DNA from 3 places in the Marinobacter sp. LM1 genome. Region 2 is predicted to be linked to each of the others. Evidence: predicted binding sites of a transcription regulator. Region 2 holds the regulator's gene; each other region holds the start of a gene.
What was found. Region 2 encodes sigma-54, which starts transcription at its own class of promoters, with help from an activator protein. Its sites were predicted from a motif close to ANTGGCATNNANNTTGCTNT; they were not measured.
Positions count from the first base shown of each region.

Region 1: glnA (glutamate--ammonia ligase) is a predicted target of sigma-54. The motif match lies at 1,304-1,323, and genes of this name have one in related genera.
Region 3: OZ656_RS16700 (TorF family putative porin) is a predicted target of sigma-54. The motif match lies at 823-842, and genes of this name have one in related genera.

Region 1 is NZ_CP114373.1:771,278-773,549, reverse strand. Features, by position in the region: gene typA (translational GTPase TypA) at 1-1,064, opposite strand, end outside; gene glnA (glutamate--ammonia ligase) at 1,458-2,272, shown strand, end outside.
Region 2 is NZ_CP114373.1:2,983,208-2,985,479, forward strand. Features, by position in the region: gene lptB (LPS export ABC transporter ATP-binding protein) at 1-356, shown strand, start outside; gene OZ656_RS13935 (RNA polymerase factor sigma-54) at 545-2,074, shown strand; gene hpf (ribosome hibernation promoting factor) at 2,148-2,272, shown strand, end outside.
Region 3 is NZ_CP114373.1:3,556,591-3,558,862, forward strand. Features, by position in the region: gene OZ656_RS16695 (OprO/OprP family phosphate-selective porin) at 1-603, opposite strand, end outside; gene OZ656_RS16700 (TorF family putative porin) at 884-1,612, shown strand; gene OZ656_RS16705 (TolC family protein) at 1,898-2,272, shown strand, end outside.

The DNA.
Region 1 (2,272 bases), 2.1 Mb from region 2:
TTGTCGGCAGAATCGCCTTCTTCAACCCGCAACGCCACGTTGTGCAGCAGCTCTTTTTCCAGACGCTCTTTGATATTACGGCTGGTTACATACTTGCCTTCTTTACCGGCGAACGGGGAATCGTTCACCTGGAAGGTCATGGATACGGTGGGCTCGTCTACGGTCAGCGCCGGAAGGGCTTCTACGTTGGAGGGATCACAAAGAGTGTCAGATATGAACAGCTGGTCCAGACCACTCACGCACACAATGTCGCCAGCCTGGGCTTCCTCAACTTCCACACGCTGCAGGCCAGAGTGGCCCATGATCTTCAGGATACGACCGTTACGCTTCTTGCCGTCGGCACCGATAGCCACCACCGGGGTGTTGGTCTTCACTTTACCGCGCATAATGCGACCGATACCGATGACACCCAGGAAGCTGTTGTAGTCCAGCTGGGAGATCTGCATCTGGAACGGGCCATCCAGATCAACCGAAGGCGCTGGCACATGATCAACAATGGCCTGGAACACAGCGTCCATGTTGTCGTCCAGATTCTCATGATCCATGCCGGCGATGCCGTTCAGCGCACTGGCATAGACTATCGGGAAGTCGAGCTGTTCATCGGTGGCACCAAGGTTGTCGAACAGGTCAAACACCTGATCCACCACCCAATCCGGGCGGGCACCCGGACGGTCAATTTTGTTCACGACCACAATCGGGTTCAGGCCCGCTGCGAAAGCTTTCTGAGTCACGAAACGGGTTTGCGGCATGGGGCCGTCGATGGAATCCACCACCAGCAGCACACTGTCCACCATACTCATTACACGCTCTACTTCACCACCAAAGTCAGCGTGGCCCGGGGTGTCTACGATATTGATGTCGTAGTCTTTCCATTTTAGAGCAGTGTTTTTTGCCAGAATGGTAATGCCACGTTCTTTTTCCTGGTCGTTGGAGTCCATTACACGCTCGTTTTCGAGCTCTTTCCGGTCCAGCGTGCCAGACTGGCGCAGCAGCTGGTCAACCAGGGTAGTCTTGCCATGGTCAACGTGGGCAATAATGGCAACGTTTCTAAGCTTATCAATCACAACGGGTATCCTGAAGAAATTAGCGGCGCGCAGTATATCGAAAAGTCCATGGCGATAATATGAAGATTAGTGCCTAATATGTAACCAATCTGGGCTTGCACCATAATTATGCGTTATCAGAGAACTTGCACCACCATGGTGCACCGCAGTGGTGCAATAAGCATGGTCTTCGGCCAGGAAGCTGCGCCACATTAGCCCGAAAGCCTTGTCGCTGCGCTGTTCTGGCGCAGCCGACAAAAACTGGCAAGCCGATTGCTTATGCCAAAGCAGCCGCATAGTGAAGGTAAGGACCACAAGCTTCTGGTAAGCTTCCCTGACCTGAAAAAAGATCGGGCCTCAGAACACTGAACGATCCGGCACAACGAACATGTAAAACCTTACGGAGCATGCACAATGTCCAAGACGATTGATTTGATCAAAGAACACGAAGTCAAGTGGATTGACCTGCGTTTCACCGACAGCCGTGGTAAAGAGCAGCACGTGACCCTGCCCGCCACCGAGGCGGACGAAGACTTTTTCGCTGACGGCAAGATGTTCGACGGCTCCTCCATTGCCGGCTGGAAAGGCATCAACGAATCCGACATGATCCTGATGCCGGACGACGAAACCGCCGTTCTGGACCCGTTTACCGAAGAAACCACGGTCAACATCACCTGCAACATTGTAGAGCCTTCTACCATGCAGGGTTATGAGCGCGACCCCCGCTCTGTTGCCCGTCGCGCCGAAGAATACCTGAAGTCCACCGGCATCGCTGATGGCGCTCTGTTCGGCCCGGAGCCTGAGTTCTTCGTGTTTGATTCCGTCAAATGGAACGTGGACATGCAAGGCGCTTCTTACCACATCCATTCTGAAGAAGCCGCGTGGGTTTCCGGCGAAGACTTCGACCGCAACAACATTGGCCATCGCCCGGGCGTAAAAGGCGGCTACTTCCCGGTTCCGCCGGTCGACAGCCTGCACGACCTGCGTGGCGCCATGTGTGCCGCCATGGAATCCATGGGCCTGGAAATTGAAGTTCACCACCACGAAGTGGGCACCGCTGGCCAGTGTGAAATCGGTGTTGGCGCCAACACCCTGACCCGCAAGGCAGACGAAGTTCAGATCCTGAAGTACTGCGTGCACAACGTAGCTCACGCCTACGGCAAGACCGCCACCTTCATGCCCAAGCCGGTTGTGGGTGACAACGGCTCCGGTATGCACGTTCATATGTC
Region 2 (2,272 bases):
AGTTTCATATTACTCACATCCGAGACAGCGTGGGTATGGCGCTATCCGGAGGCGAACGCCGCAGGGTTGAAATCGCCCGGGCGCTGGCCATGGAGCCTGCCTTTATTCTGCTGGACGAGCCCTTCGCGGGCGTAGACCCCATCTCAGTGAGTGACATCAAGCACATCATCCGGCACCTTCGGGACAAGGGCATCGGGGTCTTGATCACCGACCACAACGTTCGGGAAACCCTCGACATCTGCGAGAATGCCTACATCGTTTCCGGAGGCCACATCATTGCCTCCGGCAATGCCGAAGCCATTCTGGCAAACCAGCAGGTGAAAGAAGTATATCTGGGCGACGAGTTCCGGCTCTGACCTGATAAAACAGGGTTTATCCGAGGCCTGATTGTTTTGATGATCTGTAGCAAGTAAACTCGGCAAAAAACTTGCTTATACTGTCTACAGACAATGGCAAGTAACCAGCGTACAACATTTTTTTCGGCCTGTGCGCCGGCAAAGCAACAACCGGGATGCCCACGAGTTATGGATCTTGAGCCATGGTTATGAAAGCCTCATTACAGCTTAAGCTGGGCCAGAGTCTGACCATGACGCCCCAGCTGCAGCAGGCTATACGCCTGCTGCAGCTTTCTACCCTCGATCTCCAGCAGGAAATCCAGCAGGCGCTGGAATCAAACCCCATGCTGGAAACCTCCGAGGACGATGAGCACGCTGAAGGCGACGAACGCGAAGAGCACGAGCACAGCGAAGCTTCCGGCTCTGAGACCACCCAGGACGACAGCCACCAGGACGCGAGCCCGGACTGGGACGAAACCGAGAACGGCCCGGACTGGTCGTCCGAGAACGATATTCCGGACAACATTCCCGATGATCTGCCAGTGGATACCGCCTGGGACGACATCTACCAGTCTGCCCCGGCTCCGGCCAGCAAAGGCGAAGACGAGCACGAATCGGATTTCGAAACCCGGAACTCGCCTACCGAAACCCTGCAGGATCACCTCGAGTGGCAGCTGAACCTGACGCCTCTGAGCGAGCGGGATCAGGCCATTGCCCACGCACTGCTGGATGCTGTGGATGAACGCGGCTACCTGACGTCTGACATTGAGGACATTCACGCAGGCCTGCTGGACGAAACCGAAGAAGACCCGTTGGAACTGGACGAAGTGGAAGCGGTACTCCACCGCCTGCAACACTTCGACCCGCCCGGCGTGTTCGCTCGGGATCTCCAGGAATGCCTGCTGATTCAGCTCAACCAGCTGCCACCGGATACCCCCTGGCTGCGCCAGGCGAGACTGGTGGTTACCCAGTTCCTGCATCTGCTTGGCAACCGGGACTACGCACAGCTGTTGCGCCGCAGCCGGCTCAAGGAAGACCAGCTGAAACAGGTACTGGCCCTGATCACCAGCCTGAACCCTCGCCCTGGCGATGTCGTGGACCGGGCCGAACCGGATTACGTTATCCCGGACGTCATCGTACGCAAACACGAAGGCCGCTGGCGGGTTGAACTCAACCCGGAAATCGCTCCGCGTATCCGGGTGAATGCCAGCTACGCGTCACTGATCCGCCGGGCTGACAGCAGTGCCGATAACACCTACCTGCGCGACCAGCTGCAAGAAGCGAAATGGTTTATCAAGAGCCTGCAAAGCCGGAATGAAACCCTGCTGAAAGTGGCCACCCGCATCGTTGAACACCAGCAAGGGTTCCTCGATCAGGGCGAAGAAGCCATGAAGCCTCTGATCCTGTCTGACATTGCCCAGGCGGTGGAAATGCACGAGTCCACGATTTCCCGGGTTACCACCCAGAAGTACATGCACACGCCCCGCGGTATTTTTGAGCTGAAGTACTTTTTCTCCAGCCACGTCAGCACCGCCGAGGGCGGCGAATGCTCGTCTACAGCCATCCGGGCGATGATCAAGAAGCTGATTGCCGAGGAAACCCCGAAAAAGCCATTGAGCGATAGCAAAATTGCAGCCATGCTAGGGGAACAGGGAATCAACGTGGCGCGGCGTACCGTGGCCAAATACCGGGAGGCCATGCATATTCCTCCCTCGAACGAACGAAAACGCCTGGTTTAAACTTTCGCCGGTGCAAGATGCACTGGCACGCAAGCCGGCAAGCACGCCGGCAGTATGACAACAGGAGACGCCTATGCAACTCAACATTTCAGGCCATCACGTAGAACTGACTCCCGCTCTGAAGGATTACGTCAACACCAAGTTCGAGAAGCTGGAGCGTCACTTCGACCACATCAGTAACTGCCAGGTCACACTGGA
Region 3 (2,272 bases), 570 kb from region 2:
CGTGCCCCGTGCGGTTACTGCCGTGTTATTGAAATCGTCGCTGCCATTGCCGCCTGCCTCGAAGTAGCCGATACCGTAGGTCCAGTTGCTGCCTTTGCCGCTGAGCTGGATGCCGCCGCTGCGACCGGGGGCATAACGCTCGGTCATGGCAGATCGCTCAAGCGCTGAGATGTCTTTTGAGCTCGTTAATTCTTCCAGGCCGAATGGCTCTTTCTGTTTACCGATAGTCACGGTTGCAGCTGAGCCAAATCCCAGGTAGCGAATGTACAGGTCTTCAGCAGTACCGCCGTCGGCGCCATCACTTTCAGCGACGTTGAACTGGGTCTTGTACGCCCAGTCGCCAAAGTGGCCCTTGGCGTAGAGGCGTGCCCGGCGCACATCGAAATCGGTAGTGTCAACACCGTTGTCGTCAGACTGCGTGGCGTCGTAATCCCACTGAATGCGCCCGCCGAGCTGAAAAGACGCAGAGTTATCCGACACTTTCACTTTGATACCGCTGTCGGTATCGATCACAAGGTCTTCGCCGCTGGTCGTAACGTTTCCGGCCTGTGCAGCAGAAGCGGCAGAAATCGCCAAAGCCAAGCCCAAATATTTCTTGCTCATGATCTGTCTCACCTTTTTCGGTTTGCTTGTGTGTGTTGAAGCGCTATTAAAGTCTATTTGGCAAAGATTACAGAATGGTTACAGAGAATGCATCAAAACAGGGCGCTGGTCCGGGCCGGTGACAGGTTCTGGGGCGCTAGGTGTTGGGTCGTTTTTCGGGGGCAAGCTCAGAATGTGCCGATTTGTCTCTATAATAATGATAAACAAGAATAAATAAGATGTGGCAAGACTTTTGCTAAATCATATTTGGAGCAATGAAACCCAACCGAAGGTATCCATTATGAAGAAGCAGTTTTTCACCAAATCCGGATTTATCAGTATCACTTTGCTTGCAGCACTTCAGGCTGCGCCCGCCATTGTTAGCGCTGACGTCAGCTCAAATGTGAGCGCCAGCAGCAACTATCTGTTCCGGGGCGTCACCCAGACAGACGGGGCTGCGGCTGTCCAGGGAGGGTTGGATTATGAGCATGCGTCGGGCTTCTACGCCGGTGGCTGGGGTTCCAATGTCGATTTTGGTGACGGCACCAGCTATGAGCTTGATCTTTATGCCGGATTCTCCGGCTCTGTGGAAGAACTGGGTTATGACGTTGGGTACATTTATTATGCGTATCCTGACGCGCCGGACTCCATTGATTTCGGCGAACTTTACGGCGAGATCAGCTATGGCATTGCTGCTGTAGGCCTGGCCTACACGATCAACAGCGACACCAGTGGTGATGGGGTGTTCGTGCAGGGGGATGCCTATTACTACGCCTCTGTTGGGGTGCCTCTGGAGGACAGCTACAGTGCCGGTGTGACGCTTGGCTATTACGACTTCGCTGATGACGGCAAGGCTTCTGTCGGCGAGGCAAGTTATTCACACGTCGCCGCCAACGTTACAAAGGATGCGGGAAACTTCGGTTCTTTCAGTGTTAACGTGGAGTACGCGGACATTGAGTCAACCGACGCGCTTGGCTCTGTCAACTCGGATGATCCGAAGTTCTGGCTGGGTTGGAGCAGGAGTTTCTGATCGGCCAAGTGATCACAAGCAATTCAGATCCAGAATAAAAAGCCGGCCCAAATGACGGGCCGGTTTTTATTTATCATGCAAGAACCCACCATCGTGCGCCTGCCTTGACGCCCGGTGACTCGACATCCTCGCCCTTACCTCTGCCCCCCCCTGCCGCCAAAGCTCATTTCTTATCCGGTGCCTGAATTTCAAACTGTATTAAAGGTTTGTCTGTAAGGTCGTTCCAGATTCCCACGCAAAAATGCTGACTCACTGACCTCAGTCAAACAGCCAGGATGATACTGAATGAACAAACGATTGTTGTTGTGCGCGATGATAGTTCCGGGAGCCTTGGCCGTCTCTCCTATGGTGTCGGCCCAGGCAAAAGAGAGTGTGTCGCTGAAAGAATATCAGCAGGCCAAAGCCAGCCAGGCTGTTTCCCTGAACCAGGCCATGGTGATGGCTTTCGAGAATAGCCCGGTATTGGCTTTGAGGCGGGCCGCGGTCTCGATACAGCAGGGACAGCTTGATCATGCCAGCCGCTGGGCGCCGAGCAATCCAGAGTTTGAGTTGGGGGCCCGTCAGGCCCCGGATCAGGCCGACGAGTCCCTGGAATATGGGGTGAGGGTTACTCAGGAGATCTGGATGGGTAATCGCGGCGACCTTGGGCAGTCGCGTGCC